DNA from 2 places in the Streptomyces sp. NPDC057654 genome. Region 2 is predicted to be linked to the other one. Evidence: riboswitches for the same ligand, from Rfam matches in the RefSeq annotation. Region 2 holds a riboswitch; the other holds the start of a gene.
The links. A riboswitch is a leader RNA that binds a small molecule or an ion and turns the genes downstream of it on or off. The one in region 2 is predicted to bind cyclic di-AMP.
Positions count from the first base shown of each region.

Region 1 (14,020 bases), on a different contig from region 2:
GTCCCGCGAGGCGGAGGTGGCCACGAAGCGGACCCGCTCCGCGCCGTGCTCCTTGATCACCGCGGCGTACTCGCGGCACGCCGCGAACGTCCGCTCCAGCGCCTCGGGCGCGAGCCTGCCCGTACGGTCCACGCCCTGGCCGAGCCGGACGATCGTCATCCGGCGGTCGAGGTCCACCAGCTCGCCGGTGGCCGCGTCGACGTCCGCGACCAGCAGCCGGATGGAGTTCGTACCGCAGTCGACGGCGGCGACGCGCTTCATCTGGCTCATACGGTGCCTCCTTCGGCGGACGGGCCGTCCGCCGCCTGGCACGGCGCGACGCACGGGCCCTTGCGCCACCACTCCGGCAGCATCGCGATGGCCTCGTCTCCGAGCGGGTTGACGCCCGGCCCCGCCGCCAGCGAGTGCCCGACGAGGACGTGCAGGCACTTCACGCGGTCCGGCATGCCGCCCGCGCTCGGGAACCCCTCCAGCACCTCGATGGCGTCGCGGCGGGCGATGTAGTCCTCGTGCGCGGCCCGGTACGCGGCGGCCAGCTCCGGATCGGCCGCCAGCCGGGCCGTCATCGTCTTCATCACGCCGTCCGCCTCCAGCGTCCCGATCGCGGAGGCCGCGCGCGGGCAGGTGAGGTAGTAGAGCGTCGGGAACGGCGTGCCGTCCTCCAGGCGCGGCGCGGTCTCGACCACATCGGGGTTGCCGCAGGGGCAGCGGTGCGCGATGGAGCGCAGGCCGCGCGGGGGGCGGCCCAGCTGCTCCTTGAACGCGGCGATGTCCGCGTCCGTCGGCGTCGTGGGCTCGGTCTGGGGAGGAGGGGTGTCCATGGGCTCGCTCGTACTCGGTCTTCTCGTGTCGTCGTCTCGGTCGGTGTGGCCCGGACGGTGTGACCCGAACGGTGTGGCCCGGATCGTACGCGCCGGGGCCGTACGTGCTCGGAGCCGCCAGCCATACGGGCTCGGTGTCGCGGTCGTACGGGCGGATGTCGCGCGGGTCGGGTACGTACGGCTCGGCGGCGCGTCCGTACGGGCTCAGCGCCGCCCGTCGGCCTTGTCCACCCCGTCCCAGAGGTTGTCGGACCAGGAGCGGCCCGCGCCGCCCTGGTCCTTGGGCCGCTTGGCGTCGCCGCCGCCGTCCACCACGCTGTAGCCGGTCTCCCCCGGCCGTTCGTAGTGCAGGTGCTCGCGCGCCTGCTGCTCGATGTAGGCCGGGTCCTTCAGCCGCGCCTTCTCCTCGCGCAGCCGCTTGACCTCGTCGCGCGCCTTCTGCGACTGCCGCAGCTGGTCGCCGATGTCCGAGCGCTGGGTGATGAACTGACGCATCGGGTAGGCCAGGGCGACGACCAGCGAGCAGACGACGAGCGCGAGCAGCGCCGCCCGGCCGGTGAGGCGGTTGCGGCGCACGGGCCGGGTCCGGTACACGCGGGCGGCGGCCTGCTCGCCGAGCGCCTTCAGCCTGGTCGCCGTGGAGAACCGATCCGCCGGCACAGCCGCCTCCCCTGTCTCGTCGCCCTCGTCGCCCGTGCGACCCGCGTACGTACACGTCCCCGGCAACGGTACGGGACCGGTGCCGGGGACGCTTCGCTTACGCGCTCGGCCGCGTACGGCCGTGTTCCGCGAGCTCGCGGGCGGTGGTGTCAGCCCTTGAAGCGCGGGAACGCGGAGCGGCCGGCGTAGACCGCCGCGTCGTCGAGGATCTCCTCGATGCGCAGCAGCTGGTTGTACTTGGCGACGCGCTCGGAGCGGGCCGGGGCGCCGGTCTTGATCTGGCCGCAGTTGGTGGCGACGGCCAGGTCGGCGATGGTGACGTCCTCGGTCTCGCCGGAGCGGTGGGACATCATGCACTTGAAGCCGTTGCGCTGGGCCAGCTCGACGGCGTCCAGCGTCTCGGTCAGCGAGCCGATCTGGTTGACCTTGACCAGCAGGGCGTTGGCGGCGCCCTCCTCGATGCCGCGGCCGAGGCGCTCCGGGTTGGTGACGAACAGGTCGTCGCCGACGATCTGGACCTTCTCGCCCAGCTTGTCGGTGAGGACCTTCCAGCCCGCCCAGTCGTCCTCGTACAGCGGGTCCTCGATGGAGACCAGCGGGTAGGAGGCGACGAGCTCCTCGTAGTACTCCGTCATCTGCGCGGCGGAGCGCTCCTGGCCCTCGAAGGCGTAGACGCCGTCCTTGTAGAACTCGGAGGCGGCGACGTCGAGCGCGAGCGCGATGTCCTGGCCGGGCGCGTAACCGGCCTGCTTGATGGCCTCGATGATGAGGTCGAGCGCCTCGCGGTTCGAGCCCAGGTTCGGGGCGAAACCGCCCTCGTCGCCGAGGCCGGTGGACAGGCCGCGCTCCTTCAGCACGCTCTTGAGCGTGTGGTAGACCTCGGTGCCCCAGCGCAGCGCCTCGGAGAAGGACTCCGCGCCGATCGGCGCGATCATGAACTCCTGGATGTCCACGTTGGAGTCGGCGTGCGAGCCGCCGTTGAGGATGTTCATCATCGGCACCGGCAGCAGGTGCGCGTTCGGGCCGCCGAGGTAGCGGAAGAGCGGCAGGTCGGACGCCTCGGAGGCGGCGTGCGCGACGGCGAGGGAGACGCCGAGGATGGCGTTGGCGCCGAGCGAGGACTTGTCCGCGGTGGCGTCCAGGTCGAACATCGCCTGGTCGATCAGGCGCTGCTCGGTGGCGTCGTAGCCGACGAGCTCCGGGCCGATCTGCTCGATGACGGCGAGAACGGCCTTCTCGACGCCCTTGCCCTGGTAGCGGTTGCGGTCGCCGTCGCGCAGCTCCAGCGCCTCGAAGGCACCGGTGGAGGCGCCGGACGGCACGGCGGCACGGCCCGTGGAGCCGTCGTCGAGGCCGACCTCGACCTCGACCGTGGGGTTGCCTCGCGAGTCGAGGATCTCGCGAGCTACGACGACGTCGATGGACGGCACGAGTGTCTCCTTCATGGGGTGACTGGTTTCTGCACCCCGAGCCTAACGGGCCGGGGGGCGTCCGCCCGCGCGCAGCCCGGAGCGTGGACCGAAAAATGAGCCAAAGGGCCAGATCAGAGGACGAATGGCGGCGTTGTTCGCCGAAGGGGGAACGGGGGCGGGAACCGGTCAGGCCGCAAAGGCCGACGACAGACCCCGGACATGCGAGTGCCCCGCTTCGGCGCGATCGGGGGGGGGATGGCGCGCCGGAGCGGGGCGGTCTCTCATGAGCGGAGAGACAGGGGGACGGTGATGAAGCCGCCCCCCGGGAAGCGGATCAGCTCAGGTGGAGCTGCTGACCCGGGTAGATCAGGTTGGCGTCGGAGACGATGCCCTTGTTCAGGTCGTACACCTTCTGCCAGCCGCCCTTGACGCCGTGCTCCTTGGCGATCTTGCCGAGGGTGTCGCCGGACTTGACCTTGTACTCGCCGTCGCCCTTCTGGATGGACTTCGGCGCGACGGGCTGCGGCGCGGCCTTGGGCGCGGCCTGCTTGGGGGCCTGCTGCTTCGGCGCGTAGTGCTTCGGGGCCTGCTGCTTCGGCGCGGCCTGACGCTGGCTGCGGTCGGCGTGCTGCGAGCCGCTGCTGTGCGAGCCGCCGCCGGTGTTGACGCTGGCGGAGGGGCCGCCGGAGGTCAGGTTGCCGGCGCCGGCGCAGGACCAGGCGCCCGGACCCTGCATGGCGAGAAGCTTCTCGGCGGTGGCGATCTGCTGGCCCTTGGTGGCCAGGTCGGCGCGCGGGGCGTACTTGGTGCCGCCGGCCGCGGCCCAGCTGGAGTTACTGAACTGCAGGCCGCCGTAGTAGCTGTTGCCGGTGTTGATCGACCAGTTGCCACCGGACTCGCACTGCGCGACCTTGTCCCAGGTGGAGACGGAGGCGGCGGAGGCGGAGGTGGCGCCCATCAGCGGGACGGCAACCGCGGCACCGGCGACACCGGCGAGCGTGGCGACACGGACGGCCTTGGACGGACGGCGGTGCTTGCCCTTGGAGATAAGCATGTTGGTTTCCTCACCGACGCCTACGAGGTGAGCTGTCGGGTTCGGGCTGTGAGCTGCCCGGCCTCGTGTGCCGGAGCACACGGGGCTTCACCCCTAGCCGTCCCGGTCCCCGTCACTGTCGACGGGCCGTTCCGGCGGCCTACCTTGGTTCCCCCGCTCCTGCCTACGGCGCTTTCGCGACTATTCCAGCGACCGCCGGCAGGATTCGGCGTGGCGATCGTGGTGCTCACGGTGGCGAGCGGTGACGACGTTAAACACACTGCCCAGGAGGGTTCAAACCCCCCCTCCTGGCGGCAGTTGCCCCTCCGTACCCACAGAAACAGCGCATTTCCGCAGGTGAGAGACGGTAGGGAAAGATCGGACAGGTGAGGAAACCGAGACTGTCAACGAGACCCATGTCTCACTTTCCTCCGGAACGGACATACCGCCCGTACCGTCGTTCTCACGTTCCGAGATCAAGCTTTTGACCAGGGAAAATCAGATCAGGGTCGCTTCCCACGGTGCTGTGGTTGCGTTCGTAGAGGGTGTTCCAGCCGCCGGAGACGGAGTGCTCCTCCGCGATCACGGACAGACTGTCTCCCGACCGCACCGTGTAGTCGCGGGGGGCCTGTTGGGGCGTACGGGACGAGTCCCCGCTCCGCGCCTCCCCGCCGCGCGAGGCGTGCCGGCCGCCGCTCCGCCCGCCGTCGTCCCGCGCGGAACCTGCGGGGCTTTCGGTGCTGTCGCTCCCCTTACTCCCCTTCTCCCCTTCATCGGAACCGCCCCGGTGCCGGCCCTCGCCGGGCGCGGGCGTGCCCGTGGCCCCCGTCGTGGGGGCGGTGGGGTCGGTGTCGGCGGAGGACCCAGAGGGCGTGGAGGGGGTGCTGGAGGGCGTCTGGGAGGGCTTGCCGCCGGGCTCGGGGCTCTCGGCCGAGCCGGACCCCTTCTTACCGGCGTCCGCCTTACCGGTGTCCTTACCGCTCGGCGTCGCGCTCGACCCGCCCTTCCCGGGCCCGGCCTTCCCTGGCTGGTCCTTGTCCGAGTCCGCACGGCCGTCGCCCGAGGAGCCCTTCGAGGACTCGGAGCCGTGTGAGGAACCTTGCGACGAACTGTGCGACGGCTCGGACGACTGCGAGGAGGGCTTGGAGGACGGCTGGGAAGACGCCTTGGAGGAGTCCGAGGAGCCCGAGGAGGGCGCCTCCGAGCTGCCCGGGTCCACGCCGGGGGACGCGCTGCCGCGCGTGAGGCCGGAACTGACCGCGCAGCCCGACCAGGGCTTGGTGCCCTGACCGTCCAGGATCTTCTGGGCCACGGCTATCTGCTGGGCCCGGCTGGCCAGGTCGGGTCTCGGCGCGTACGCCTTCCCCCCGTACAGATCCCATGTCGACTGCGACAGCTGGAGCCCGCCGTAGAAGCCGTCCCCCTCGTCCGCGCTCCATGTCCCGCCGCTCTCACACTGGGCCACGCGGTCCCAGGTCGCGGTGTCCGCGGCGTTCGCACCAGTGGCCGCGAGCAGCGGCATGGCGATTCCGGCGCCCGTCACCCCCGCTGCTACGACAATGGCCGGGACCTGACGGGGGCGGCGGTGTCGACCGTTCCCGGTGCGCATGCGGTTGCCTCTCGTGTGGCAGCTGAGTTGTCGGTTGAAGATAGCGACGAGCTCAGTCAGTCACAAGCCGATGTAGCCGAGGTCACGCGGAGGTCACGTCGCTTGACGCTTCGTCACTTCTGGCGGGGCGTGAACTCCACGGGCAGTGTGCGCAGTCCGCGCATGATGAGCCCGCCGCGCCACCGCAACTCCTCCGGTTCCGCCGCGAGACGCAGGTCGGGCAGGCGGCGCAGCAGCGTCGCGAGGGCGGTCCGGCCCTCCAGCCGGGCGAGCGGCGCGCCGATGCAGTAGTGGATGCCGTGCCCGTATCCGAGGTGCTGATTGTCACTTCGCGAGAGGTCGAGCGCGTCCGGGTCGGCGAACCGCTCCGGGTCGCGATCCGCCGCCGCCAGCACGACGAGGACGGGGTCCCCTTCCGCGATGGCGACTCCGCCGATTTCCAGTGCTTGAGTCGCGTAGCGCCATGTCGCCATCTCCACGGGCCCGTCGAAGCGCAGCAGTTCCTCCACCCCCGCCTCCAACAATCCGTACTCGTCGTCGGCGAGGGAGCTTTGAAGGGCGGCCCGCTGCTCGGGGTGGCGCAGCAGAGCATGGGCGCCGTTGCCGATCAAGTTGATGGTCGTTTCGAAACCAGCGAACAAGAGCACGAAACACATGGCCACGACCTCCTCTTCGGTGAGGTGCTCGCCGTGGTCGGAGGCTCGGATGAGATCGGAGATCAGGTCGTCGCCGTCGCCCCGTCGCTTGCGGTGAATCAGCTCGGCCAGGTACCCGCGAATCTTCTTCACGGCCCTCGCGACGCCGCCGCGCGGCCCGCCGCCGTGCCGGATCATCATGCCCGCCCAATCCCGCAGGCCGTCCTGGTCCTCGCGGGGCACGCCCAGCAGATCGCAGATCGCATAAATGGGGAGGGGAAAGGCGAACTCATGGATGAGGTCGGCGCTGCCCCGCGCCGCGAAGGCGTCGATCAGGTCGTCCGTCAGCTCCTGCACGCGCGGGGCGAACTCCGCGATCCGGCGCGGAGTGAACGCCTTCGAGACCAGCCGACGCAGCCGCGTGTGGTCCGGCGGGTCGATGTTCAGCAGATGCGTCATCAGACCCGCGCTGCGCTCGCCCGGAATGCCCGTCTTGCTCTTTCCCTGCGCGTCGTCCGCGTGGTGCACGGGGTTCTTCGACAACCGCCCGTCCGCGAGCGCCTGCCGGGCATCCGCGTACCGCGTGACGAGCCACGCCTCGATCCCGCTGGGCAGCTCGGTACGGCGTACGGGCGCGTGCTCGCGCAGCCACGCGTACGCGGGGTAGGGGTCGGCGGCGAATTCCCAGCTGAAGAGGGCAGGGACGGGGCTGTCGGCGTTCTTGTCGTGCACCCCTCGACGCTATAGGAGCCCGCCCCCACCGCCCGAGGCGCATTCCGGGCAACGCTCCGGGCAGCGATCCCAGTGCCTACGTGTGCCTACTGCGCCTACGTGTGCCCCCCGCCGCCGCTGCCGAAGCCGCCGCTCCCCCCTTCGTTCCACTTGCGCGGCTTCTGCTCCGGGTCGCTGTGGCTGTCCGGGTCCGTCAGCTCGTGCGGCAGGTAACGGTGCCCGTCCTGCGCCAGCTCGTCAGTGGCCCGCCCCTCCTTCACATAGCCGAGCGCGTCCCGCTCCCCGTCATGACCGGGCCCGTGATCGGCGGGCACGGGCCCGCTCTGCTCCTCCGGCGTCTGCCAGGAACCGGCCCGCTCCTGCGGCTCCTGCGGCGGCGCAGGCTCCCGCTCCCGCCGCTTGCGCCCGTAGGCCACGGCCCCGATCAACAGGGCCACCACGACGATCCCGACGGCCAGCGGAGCAATCCCACCACGCAGCCCGTTATCGGCGGCGAGATCAAGAATCTCTGAGTGCATGGCACTGGGGTACCCCCCGATCGCCCAGACATCTCGCCCCATAGGCCGAACGGGTGTACGGACGCCGCCCCGATGTGTTCACCCCACGGACCAGGCCACCCAGCCCGGCCCGGCCGACTCGACGGGCGGCGGGGAGGAGGGGAGGAGGCGGGGGCGGGGCGAGGGCGACGGCGGGGCGGGCTGAGCCGGGTGGTGCCGAGCTGCCCCGGGGCCCGACGACTTCGGCCACAGGCTCGCCCCCCTCGGCCACAGGCTCGACACTCTTGGCCACGGACTCGACGCTCTTGGCCGCAGGCTCGTCGACCTTGACCGCGGATCGGCGACGTTGGCCGCGGATCGACGTCGTTGACCGCGGATCGGCGTCATTGACCGCGGATCAGCGTCGTTTACCACGGGCTCGTCGACCTCGGCCGCGGGCTCAGTCGGCGGTAGGGCCGGACTCCGCGGCGCGGATCGCGTCACGGTAGGTACGGGCGGCAGCGCGCAGTGCCGTCTCCGGTTCCATCCCCTCCGCCTCGGCCCGCACGGCGAGCGCCAGCAGCTCGTACCCGATGCCCGGCCCGACCGGCGCCTCCACACCGAGCCCGGCCCCGCGCGCCCTGGAGGCGAGCTTGGCGACCAGGGCGAGGGCGGGCTGTCCGAGCGGCACGCCTTCGGTGACCGAGTCGCGCTGCTTCTCGATCGCCTTGGTCCGCATCCAGTGCTCTCGTACGTCTTCGGCGCTCTCCGCGCTCTCCTCCCCGAAGACGTGCGGGTGCCGGTGGATGAGTTTGTCGACGATGGTGCCCGCGACATCGTCGATGGCGAACGGCTCGTCCGGGTCGTCCTGGGCGATGCGCGCGTGGAAGACGACCTGGAGCAGCACATCGCCCAGCTCCTCGCGCACTGCCTCCCTGTCTCCTTCCTCGATGGCTTCGAGCAGTTCGTAGGTCTCCTCGACCGCGTACTTCGCGAGGTCCTCGTGCGTACGGACCCCGCTCCACGGACAGGCCCGGCGGATCCGGTCCATGACCTGCACCAGGTCGAGCAGGCGCGCCCCCGGCAGGTCGTACGAGCCGGGGAGCAGCTCCAGCGCGGGCATCCGCTCCCGTCCGGAGCCCGCGAGCCGGGCGAGCCCGGCGGTGAGCGCCGACTCACCCTCCGCCGAGGTGACGACCACGGCGGTGCGCCCGCCGTCCAGGCAGTAGCCGACCAGCTCACGGGCGTCCGGCACCGCCCGCTCGGCTTCGACGCCGGCTTCCCCCAGATACGGCAGCTGAGGGTGGCCGGGGTCGGCGCACAGCACCCGGTCGGCTGCGCGCAGCACCTGCCAGGCGGGCCACGACAGCAGACCGGGGGCGACCCGGTGGCTCGTGGTCAGCAGGACGATACGGCCGGGGTCGGCCGCACCGTCCGCGGGCCCGGTGCCGTCCCGCGGGGCGGCAGTGCGGTGCGGGGGCGCGATGTCGTGGCGGATGTCGTGGCGGCCGGAGCCGTCCGGCGCGGAAGCGTTCACGCCGTCGAGCGTAAGCGACCGCTCACATTCGCTGCTCGGGCGTCGCCGTGGCCGCCCGCAGCCACGGCTCGCTGGCGGCCTGAGCGGTGCCGCGCCTGGCGTCCCAGCTGCCGTAGCGCGGATTGACGTCGACGCCGATGGACTTGGACGTCGCCATCAGTACCTGGTTGGTGCGGGCGGCCCCGAGCCGCTGGTCCAGCTTGGCTCGCGTGTAGTCCATCTTGATGGCCTGGTCGATCTGGCCCGGCGCGACGCCCAGCGACAGGAACCTGGCCCGCACCGCCTCCGCACCGCCGTTCGCCTTCTCCAGCGCGGCGCGCTGCCGCTGCACCTCGCGGCGGGTCACGTCGACCCCGTTGTCCTCGGCGGCCTTGTCCACGATCCGGTACTGGATGAGGCGGACGAGGGTGTCCTGGCCGAGCCTGGGGCTGGCCGCGACGAGCTGCTCGGCCTGCGGCGACCCCCGCTGCGCGTCCCGTACGTCCTTCACCTGGGCCTGGAGCTGGGACACGCTGATCCGGTCCTTGCCGACGACGGCTGCCGCGCCGGGATGCGGGGCGGAGCCGCACGCGGTGAGCATGGGGGCCGCGACCAGCAGTGCGGCGGCGGAGACGGAGAGCGCAGTCCTGCGGCGGTGCATGGAGCCTCCCGGCGAAGATCGTTTATAGCAAGGGCCGTGATGAGAAGGGCCGTGATGACAAAGGCCGTACGAAGCCCCTCCTGGAGGGGGTGGCGGTCGGATGGCGGGTGGTCGCATCGAGCTGGCGTTGATCGATGTTAGGGAGTCCGCGTGGTCCAGGCCACTGATTCGACCAACGATTCGGGGCCGGTTGGGATACGAACGGAGATGCGGCCCGCTGGTGACGGTGTGACAGGGGGAACAGCCTTCCGGCTATGGACCGTTCCGCACAGATTGCTCCCCTTCCTGGCTTCTGCGCCGACGCCTCCCTCTCTCCCCTGCTCAGCCCCCGCCCAACCCTTGCCCGGCCTCCGGCCCTTGCCCAAGCCCGCCCCTTGCGCAGCCTCCGGCCCTTGCCCAGTCCCCGCCCAACCCCGGTCCCCGCCCGGCCTCGGTCCCGCCCGGCCTCGGTCCTTGCCCGGTCCCCGCCCAGCCCCGGTCCCGCCCGGCCTCGGTCCTTGCCCGGCCGCCGGCTCTCGCTCCCAGCCGCCGACGGCCCCAGTCCCCAGCAGCCCCAGCCGGAGGGGGTTCGATCACTCCGGGCGCGCGGTACCGTCCGTCAGCCCGTCGTACAGGCCCTGTACGAGCTGCTCGCCGAGCCGTGCGGCGAGCCTCAGCGACTCCTCGAAGGAAGCGAGGGAGCGGAAGCGGCGGCCGTAGCGCCGCTGGTCGGACAGGGGTACGCGCGGCAGTTGGAGCCGGCGGACGTCGAGCCGGGTGGGCGTGGAGGCATAACTGCTGGCCTGGCGCTGGTTGGCGGTGCCGCGCAGAAACCCGGCGAGGAACCACGGATCGAGAGTGGCCGGGTCGGGGCGCAGGAGGTTCAGCCCGCGGCCGAGCGCCGCTCCGGCGCTCGCGGCGTCGATGACACGGGCCACGGTGACATCGCCGAGGACGGGCACCACCACGTCGCCCTCCTCTACGAGGATGGGCTCCTCGGCCGCACCCTCGGGGAGCGTGCCCGACGGCTCGGACCCCCCTATGACGTCATGGTCCGTCAGGACAGGAGGCGCGCCTGTCGGATCGGGGCTCGCGCCGCTCCCGCCGGCGCGCAGTGCCAGGGCCCCGGCGCGGGCCAGCTCGCCGACGGTGGTGGTGGACCAGCGGCCGGGGATGGCTGCCTCTACGGACGTGAGAGGTCTCGCGGGGTCGGGGGTGAGCCCGGAGGTGCGCCGCAGCGCGGTGGTGAGCCGCGCGTGCACCTCAGCCAGCTCGGCGGCTCCACCGCCCGCCGAGGGCGGGGGCAGATGTCGGGCGGGGGCGAGGTCGACGTCGTCGTCAAGGACGTCGATGACCGGCAGCGAGCGGCAGACTCCGGGCTTCTTCTCGATGGCGCCGTTCCGGTCGAAGTCCTGCCAGGCGTCGAGCACCGCCGTGCGCACGGCCTGCCAGGGCAGCTGGTCGCGATTGGTGGCGGCCAGGTCGGCGGTGTCGATGAGCAAGAGGTGCGGTGCGGGCAGGGGTTGAGCGGTGGGGCGGCGCAGCACCCACAGGTGCAAGGGGATGCCGTAGGGCGGCGCGGCTCCCGCGGGCAGTGCGATGACGGCGCGCAGCGCACCGTGGCGGAGCAGGTCGGCGCGGATGCGGCGGCCGGAGCGGCGGGAGGCGGCGGCGGGAGGCATCAGCAGGACGGCGGTGCCCCCGGTGCGCAGCCGGGCGAGTGCGTGCTGGACCCAGGCCAGCTCGGATTCGGTCCGGGCCGGGTAGCCGTATTCCCAGCGGGGGTCGTACGCCAGCTCGTCATGGCCCCAGTTGCGTTCGTTGAACGGTGGGTGGCAGAGCACGACGTCCGCCTCCAGCTCGGGGAACACGTCCGCCCGCAGGCTGTCGCCCGCTCGCACCCGCACCTGGGCCGTGCTGTGCAGGGCGAGCCGCAGCGCGCTGAGCGCGGCGAGGTCGGGGTCGGCCTCCTGGGCGAAGACGGCCCGGGTGTGCAGCGGTCCGCTGGTGTCGGCGGCGCGCAGCAGGCTGCCCGTACCGGACGCGGGGTCGAAGACGGTGCGTACACCGTCCCGGTCGAGTCCGGATTCGGCGATGGCGGCCATCAGTTCGGCGGGGGCGGACGGGGTGAGGGTGTACTGCCGGGGGTTGGCGTCGAGCTGCCGGCCGAGCAGGAACTCGTACGCCGTCCGGGGGCCGAGGCCGGTGGCGAGCTCGGCGGACCCGCGCAGAAGAAGAGCGGACGCGGCGACCTCGACCGGGCTGGGCAGGGCGACCGGGTGCAGGTTGCCGAGCCGGGCGGTCAGCGCGGCGCCGAGGGCCGACGGCAGCGCCTCGGCCAGATCGGGGTCGGCGAGCTCGGCGAGCTCCGCCCAGTCCGCGGGCCGGTCCCGCACGAGCACGAGCACGCTGCCCGCGTGACGAAGGGCTGTCACGGCGCCGGCCGGGTGCCCGGCGATCTGCTGCCAGACCCGCTCGCTCAGCGGGATCTCACCGACTTTCCCCTGGTCGCGCAGCCATCGCTCGATGGCGCTGAGCGCGAAGGTCGGGCTGGTGTCCGAGCCGCCGACGGGCTTGGGGAAGTCGTCGTGACGACGGCGCCAGTTACTGACGGCGGCCCGGCCCACCCCGGCGAGCCGGGCGATCCCGGCAGCCGTCACCTCTGCTGCGTTGTCCTGCATGCGCTCCCGTCCCCTCGCACTCATGAGTTGCCCGAACTATTCCGTCTGTTCCGCCTGTTCCGCGGTTGTCTGAGCTGTTCCGATCTGTTGTGACGCCGAGCATACCCATCGAATCCGCAAAACCGCCTTCACGGCCGTGAACTCACTCGAACCAGTGAACATGGTTGACTCGATTCACAGACCCTGCTGTCATTGTCATATCCGCTCACGCGGCGGGCGGATCCAGCCCGGCTCCAGCACACGAGACGAGAGGAGAAGAAAGAGGAGGGGAGAGGAGGGGAGCACAGAGCCGAACCGCGCCCGCGAGCACAGGCGCGAGAAGAGAGAGGGGAGGGAAGAGAAAGGGGAGGGGAAGACGCGATCCTCATTCGCGAAGGTCCGGCCGCAACCGACGACGGCCTGACCGTCATCACTCTCACCAGAGGAACCCCCACCAAAGAAGACCGGCGCGACGCAGCGACCGACCGTCCATCTATCCGTCCGACCGTCCGCTTGCCCGGCCGTCCACGAAGAGCACCCGAGCCGCCCATCCCCTTCGCGTATCTTTTCGACAGCCCGGATCGACATCCTGGGGCGACGTCCTGGACCGGCATCCTGGGTAAACGCCCCGAATCGACGCCACGGACAAGGCCCACAAGACCCGAGATCCCGATCCCCGATCCCCCGATCCCCCGATCCCCCGATCCCCCGATCCCCCGATCCCCCGAGACAAGGACCGCCCATGGACACGGCCGCAGCAGTCGCAACACCCGGCCGCAGCACGGCCGAGGCCGCGCCCGCCGCCGGTGCGCGCGCCGCGGCCCTGCGCAACCCGCGCCTGGACCCGTACTGGCTCGCAGCCGCGCTCTTCATCGCCTTCGCCGCGCTGTCCATCTGCCGCTACCGGCGCTTGCTGACGATGTCGTGGGACCTGGGGATCTTCGAGCAGGCCATACGCGCCTACGCCCACTTCCAGGCGCCGGTCGCCGATCTGAAGGGGCCCGGCGCCAATATCCTCGGCGACCACTTCAGCCCGGTCACCGCTCTCCTCGCGCCCTTCTACCGGGTCTTTCCCACCCCCGTGACGCTGCTCGTCGCGCAGGCGGTGCTGTTCGCGGTCTCCGTCATACCCGTGGCGCGCGTCGCCGCCCATCTGCTGGGGCGAAAGCGCGGGCTCGCCATCGGTCTGGCCTTCGGACTCTCCTGGGGTGTCCAGCGCGCCGTCGAATTCGACTTCCACGAGATCGCCTTCGCGATGCCGCTGATCGCCTTCTCCCTGGAAGCGGTCCTGCGGCAGCGCTGGTGGACAGCGGTCTGCTGGGCGCTGCCTCTCGTCCTGGTCAAGGAGGACCTCGGGCTGACCGTCGCGGCCATCGGGGCCGTCATGCTGGTGCGGCTCCGCGGCAAGGAGCAGCCGCGCATGGTCGCGCTGGCCGCCGGGCTCGTCGCCTTCGGGCTCGTCGCGGCCATCATCACCTTTGGCGTCGTCATTCCGGGGTTCAACAACGGCGGCTCGTACGACTACTGGAACAAGCTCAACGGCGACGGCGGGCCGGCGCCCACCATTCCCTTCGACACCGCGATCCGCACCCTGCTGTGGATCCTGCTGCCCACCACCGGGCTGCTCGCGCTGCGCTCCCCGCTGCTGATCGTGGCGCTGCCCACGCTGGCCTGGCGGTTCCTGTCCCACGACGACCACTACTGGGGCATCGACTGGCACTACAGCGCGGTGCTCATGCCAGTCGTGTTCATCGCCCTCGTCGACGCGCTCACCGGGGTGGGCGCGAGTCCCCGCGCTTGGCTGCGCTCGTACGCCCATCACATAC
Region 1 is NZ_JBHVHQ010000052.1:1,531-15,550, reverse strand. Features, by position in the region: gene ACFU99_RS07175 (exopolyphosphatase) at 1-261, opposite strand, end outside; gene ACFU99_RS07170 (DUF501 domain-containing protein) at 267-821, opposite strand; gene ACFU99_RS07165 (septum formation initiator family protein) at 1,026-1,481, opposite strand; gene eno (phosphopyruvate hydratase) at 1,631-2,911, opposite strand; gene ACFU99_RS07155 (transglycosylase family protein) at 3,228-3,947, opposite strand; cyclic di-AMP (ydaO/yuaA leader) riboswitch at 3,950-4,128, opposite strand; gene ACFU99_RS07150 (transglycosylase family protein) at 4,390-5,469, opposite strand; gene ACFU99_RS07145 (cytochrome P450) at 5,649-6,902, opposite strand; gene ACFU99_RS07140 (DUF6479 family protein) at 6,998-7,420, opposite strand; gene ACFU99_RS07135 (nucleoside triphosphate pyrophosphohydrolase) at 7,839-8,864, opposite strand; gene ACFU99_RS07130 (SurA N-terminal domain-containing protein) at 8,938-9,555, opposite strand; gene ACFU99_RS07125 (N-6 DNA methylase) at 10,128-12,215, opposite strand; gene ACFU99_RS07120 (DUF2079 domain-containing protein) at 12,937-14,020, shown strand, end outside.
Region 1: it holds a riboswitch for cyclic di-AMP, as region 2 does, so the genes downstream of both, ACFU99_RS07155 (transglycosylase family protein) here and ACFU99_RS30685 (NlpC/P60 family protein) in region 2, are expected to answer to the same signal.

Region 2 (5,281 bases):
CGGCCTGCACATCATCGGCATCGCGGCCCTGCTCGGCGGCTTTCTCACCCAGATGAAGGCCATGGGCAAGGGCGAGGCGCGCATGGTCCCGGCGATGCTGCACGGCGCGCTGACCATGCTGGTGACGGGCGTCGCGCTGGTCGGTCTCGACCAGTCGCAGGACTACTCGCTCAACACCGTCAAGATCGGAATCAAGCTGGCGTTCCTGGTCGTGATCCTCGGCCTGGTCTATGTGAAGCGGGACGACGAGAAGGTGGAGCCGCCCGTCTTCGGCATCGTGGGGGCCCTGACCGTCGCCAACATCTTCATCGCCCTGCTGTGGACGTGATCGGCTCCGGCCGGGCCCCCGAAGGGGGCGTGAGACAGGCCCCCAGCGCTCGGGAGGGTGTGATCTACGCCGGTCGCACGCTCCCGTAGATCGGCATGTAGAAGATCGATTCCACCCGCACGCTCGCCCCCGGCTTCGGCGCGTGGATCATCTTCCCGTCGCCGATGTACATGCCGACGTGGCTGATGTCGTCGTAGAAGAAGACCAGGTCACCCGGTTGGAGATCATCCGTGGCGACCCGCGTCCCGGTCTTGACCTGATCCCAGGTGGTCCGCGGCAGATCGACCCCGGCCGCCTTCCACGCCGCCTGGGTCAGCCCCGAGCAGTCGTACGAATTGGGCCCGGTGGCGCCCCACACGTACGGCTTGCCCATCTGTGCGCGAGCAAAGGCGATGGCCTTGTCGGCCTTGGCGGAGTGCGTCCCGGAGTGAGACCCGGAGGGGGCCCCGGAGTCGGAGCCGTCTCCCTTGTGGCCGCTTTCCGAGCCCGATCCAGAGCCCGATCCCGAGCCCTGCTCCTTCTTCTTCGCGGCCTCTTCCTGTTTGCGCTTCTCGGCCTGGCGTTTCGCCAGTTCCTCGGCCTTCTTCTTGGCCGCCGCCTCCTTCTTCCGCTCGATCTCGGCCAGCCGCGCCTTCTCCTGGGCCGTCAGCTTCGACAGCAGTTCCCGCGCCTCGCCGAGCTTGCCCTGGACTGTCTCCTTCTTCGCCCTCAGCTGCTTCTGCGAATCGGTGAGCGCGGCCAGGTTCCGTACCGCCTCGCCCCGGTCCTTGGCCGCTGTCTTCTGCTGCGTACGGAACTCCCGTACGGCCTGCTCCTGCCGGCCGGTCATCCGGTCGATCAGATGCGTCTGGTCGAACCAGCTCTGCGGGTCGGAGGCGAACAGCAGGTTCGCGGTCTGGCTCATGCCGCCGTCGCGGTACTGCGCCGCGGCGTACGCCCCGAGCGCGCGCCGCGCGTCATTGAGCTTCCCGGTGCGCTTGGCCACGTCGTCGAGCAGCCGGTCGACCTTGCCGCTCTGCGCGTCCGTACGCTCCTTGGCCGCGTTGTACTCCTGCGTGGCCGTGCCCGCCTGCCGGTACAGGGCGTCCACATGGCGCTGGACTTCCTCGACGGAGGGCTTGGGGGCTGTGGGGCGGCCCGGAGCGGCGTGCGCGGTCTGGGAGAGCAGGGTGGCGGAGGCCAGGGCCGCGGTCGTGAGGCCGACGGCGGTGCGGCGGCGGGTGGGCGTGTCGAGCGGCCCGTACCCGGTCCTGCGGGGCTTGCGGTGTGACGCCAAGGGAGGCGACTCCTTCCGTGGACCGCCTACCGGGTTAGCTGTCGGGTTCGGGCGGGTTTGGAAGGTTTGTGCCCTACGGTCCGTACGGGCGCACGGGCGCGCCACGCGTGCGTACGGGCCGATTCACCCCGGTGGTGCGTGTGGGTCCCCGGCTCCGGGCGCCTCGCGGCGCGGCCGGACTCGGCGTTGGCGGCCCGTGCAGACGGGACGTCGGCGGGGGGACGGGCTGCCTGAGCGAGCACCGTAGCCAACGTGTGGTGCCGCTGTGAAGGCTGGTGTGCGATATGCCGGAACCGTTCCGTGACTTTGTCTTCCGCGTCCTGAGCTGCCCGTCTTCGCCTGGTTCGGGGCTCTTGGCGGCGGCTTTCCGTCCCTGTCTCCGGCCCCTCCGCCCCCTGTTTTCCACAGGCGGAGCCGCGTGTCGGTGGGGCGGCCTAGACTCGGTGGGCGATGAGCAGCCTCTTTGACGACAGCTTCCTGGCGGACCTCGAACCTTCGGGCGAGGAGCCCCCGCCGCCGCCCGAGGACGCCGCACCGGAGCCGGTGCCGGACGACCTCTTCGGGGGCGCCTTCGACGCGCCCGTACAGCGGTCCGGCCCGGCCTCGGGACAGGGCGGTTCCGGAGCGCGCGACGCGTACTACCGGGACGGCGCGCCCCGGCCCGTCATCGACCCCGCCGCGCTGCTGGAGGGGCTCAATGAGGAACAGCGCGCCGCGGTGGTGCACAGCGGCGGGCCGCTGCTGATCGTCGCCGGAGCCGGATCCGGCAAGACGCGCGTGCTCACGCACCGGATCGCGCATCTGCTGGGCGCGCGCGGCGTGCACCCCGGCCAGATCCTCGCGATCACCTTCACCAACAAGGCCGCGGGCGAGATGAAGGAGCGCGTCGGCGACCTCGTCGGCCCCCGGGCGAACGCGATGTGGGTGCTCACCTTCCACAGCGCCTGTGTGCGCATCCTGCGCCGCGAGTCGAAGAAGCTCGGCTTCACCTCATCCTTCTCGATCTACGACGCCGCCGACTCCAAGCGGCTGATGGCGCTGGTCTGCCGGGACCTGGACCTCGATCCGAAGCGCTTCCCGCCCAAGTCCTTCAGCGCCAAGATCTCGAACCTGAAGAACGAGCTGATCGATGAGGAGGAGTTCGCCGGGCAAGCCGCCGACGGATTCGAGAAGACTCTCGCCGAGGCGTACGCGATGTACCAGGCGAGGCTGCGCGAGGCGAACGCGCTGGACTTCGACGACATCATCATGACCACGGTCCACCTGCTCCAGGCGTTCCCGGACGTCGCGGACCACTACCGGCGCCGCTTCCGGCACGTGCTGGTGGACGAGTACCAGGACACCAACCACGCCCAGTACACCCTGGTGCGCGAGCTGGTGGGCGCCGGCACGGACGAGGTCCCGGCCGCCGAGGTGTGCGTCGTGGGCGACGCCGACCAGTCGATCTACGCGTTCCGGGGCGCGACCATCCGCAACATCCTCCAGTTCGAGGAGGACTACCCGGACGCGACGACGATCCTGCTGGAGCAGAACTACCGCTCCACCCAGACCATCCTCAGCGCCGCCAACGCCGTCATCGAGCGCAACGAGAACCGCCGCCCCAAGAACCTGTGGACCGAGGCCGGGGCCGGCGCCACCATCACCGGCTATGTCGCCGACACCGAGCACGACGAGGCCCAGTTCGTCGCCGACGAGATCGACCGGCTCACGGACGCGGGCGACGCCAAGGCCGGCGACGTCGCGATCTTCTACCGCACCAACGCCCAGTCCCGTGTCTTCGAGGAGATCCTCATCCGGGTCGGGCTGCCCTACAAGGTCGTCGGCGGCGTCCGCTTCTACGAGCGCAAGGAGGTCCGCGACGTCCTCGCCTACCTGCGCGTCCTCGCCAACCCCGAGGACACCGTCCCGCTGCGCCGCATCCTCAACGTGCCCAAGCGCGGCATCGGCGACCGCGCCGAGGCGATGATCGACGCGCTGTCGCTGCGCGAGAAGATCACCTTTCCGCAGGCCCTGCGCCGCGTCGACGAGGCGTACGGCATGGCGGCCCGCTCCGCCAACGCCGTCAAGCGCTTCAACGTCCTCATGGAGGAGCTGCGCACGGTCGTCGAGTCGGGCGCCGGGCCCGCGACCGTACTGGAAGCGGTGCTGGAGCGCACGGGCTATCTCGCCGAGCTCCAGGCGTCCACCGATCCGCAGGACGAGACCCGCATCGAGAACCTCCAGGAACTGGCCGCTGTGGCCCTGGAGTTCGAGCAGGAGCGCGACGAGGAGAACCCGGGCACGCTGGCGGACTTCCTGGAGAAGGTGGCCCTGGTCGCCGACTCCGACCAGATCCCGGACGAGGACGGCGACGGCGGCGGCGTCGTCACGCTGATGACGCTGCACACGGCGAAGGGTCTGGAGTTCCCCGTCGTCTTCCTGACCGGCCTGGAGGACGGCGTCTTCCCGCACATGCGGGCGCTCGGCCAGACCAAGGAGCTGGAGGAGGAGCGGCGGCTCGCCTACGTGGGCATCACGCGGGCGCGCGAGCGGCTGTATCTGACCCGGTCGACGATGCGCAGCGCGTGGGGCCAGCCGTCCTACAACCCGGCCTCCCGCTTCCTGGAGGAGATCCCCGAGGAGTACGTGAAGTGGAAGCGGACCGGTCCCGCGACGCCTTCGGCGTCGATGGGGTCGGTCGGCTCGGGCCGGTCGGGCTCCGGAAGCTCGGGCGGATCGGGCGGATCGGGCGGTTCCGGCGGCGGGATCATGTCCTCGCTCTCCTCGTCGCGCTCCAAGGCGGGCCCGAGCGGCTTCGCGACGCGCCGGGCGGGCGACCGCCCGGTGGTCCAGCTGGCGGTCGGCGACCGGGTCACGCACGACTCGTTCGGGCTCGGCACGGTCGTGACGGTCAAGGGCAGCGGGGACAACGCGGAGGCGACGATCGACTTCGGCGAGGCGAAGCCGAAGCGGCTGCTGCTGCGGTACGCGCCGGTCGAGAAGCTGTAGCGGGCGTACGGGCGTACGGGCGTACGGGCGTCAGCGGCGGTACGGGGGCGGGGCCGGGCTTCGGCGACGGGCTCGGCCCACGGGCTCCGTGCTTACGTCGGGTCGAGGCCGTGGGAGCGGAGCCAGGGCAGCGGGTCGATGGCCGCGCCGCTGCCGGGGCGCACCTCGAAGTGCATGTGCGGGCCGGTGGAGTTGCCCGAGCTGCCGGAGTAGGCGATGACGTCGCCGGCCTTGACCGTGCCGGACCGGATCTTGTTGCTGCTCAGGTGGCAGTACCAGGTCTCGGTGCCGTCGGGGGAGGTCACCATGGCCATGTTGCCGTAGGCGGAGTTGTACTGCGTGCGCACGGTGCCGTCGGTCGCGGCCATCACAGGGGTGCCGTAGCCGACCGGGAAGTCGATGCCGGTGTGCACGGACATCCAGTTGACGCCCGCCTGCCCGAAGTAGGCGCTGAGCCCTTTCTGTTTCACCGGCAGCAGGATCTTGGGGCGCTCGGCCTCCTTGCGGCGCGCTTCATCGGCTTTTCGTTTCTTCTCTTCGGCCTGGCGGGCTTTGAGGTCGATCCGCTGCTGGGTGCGGCTGGCCCGGTCGGCGAAGTCGTCGGCGTCCCTGCTGACCCCGGCGAGCTGGGTGTCCAGCTTGCTGTTGGCGGCGGACGGCTTGACGGTGGCCGGGTCGGGCGCCGACGC
Region 2 is NZ_JBHVHQ010000564.1:353-5,633, forward strand. Features, by position in the region: gene ACFU99_RS30680 (hypothetical protein) at 1-328, shown strand, start outside; gene ACFU99_RS30685 (NlpC/P60 family protein) at 393-1,604, opposite strand; cyclic di-AMP (ydaO/yuaA leader) riboswitch at 1,612-1,800, opposite strand; gene pcrA (DNA helicase PcrA) at 2,055-4,592, shown strand; partial or broken gene ACFU99_RS30695 (M23 family metallopeptidase) at 4,685-5,281, opposite strand, start outside.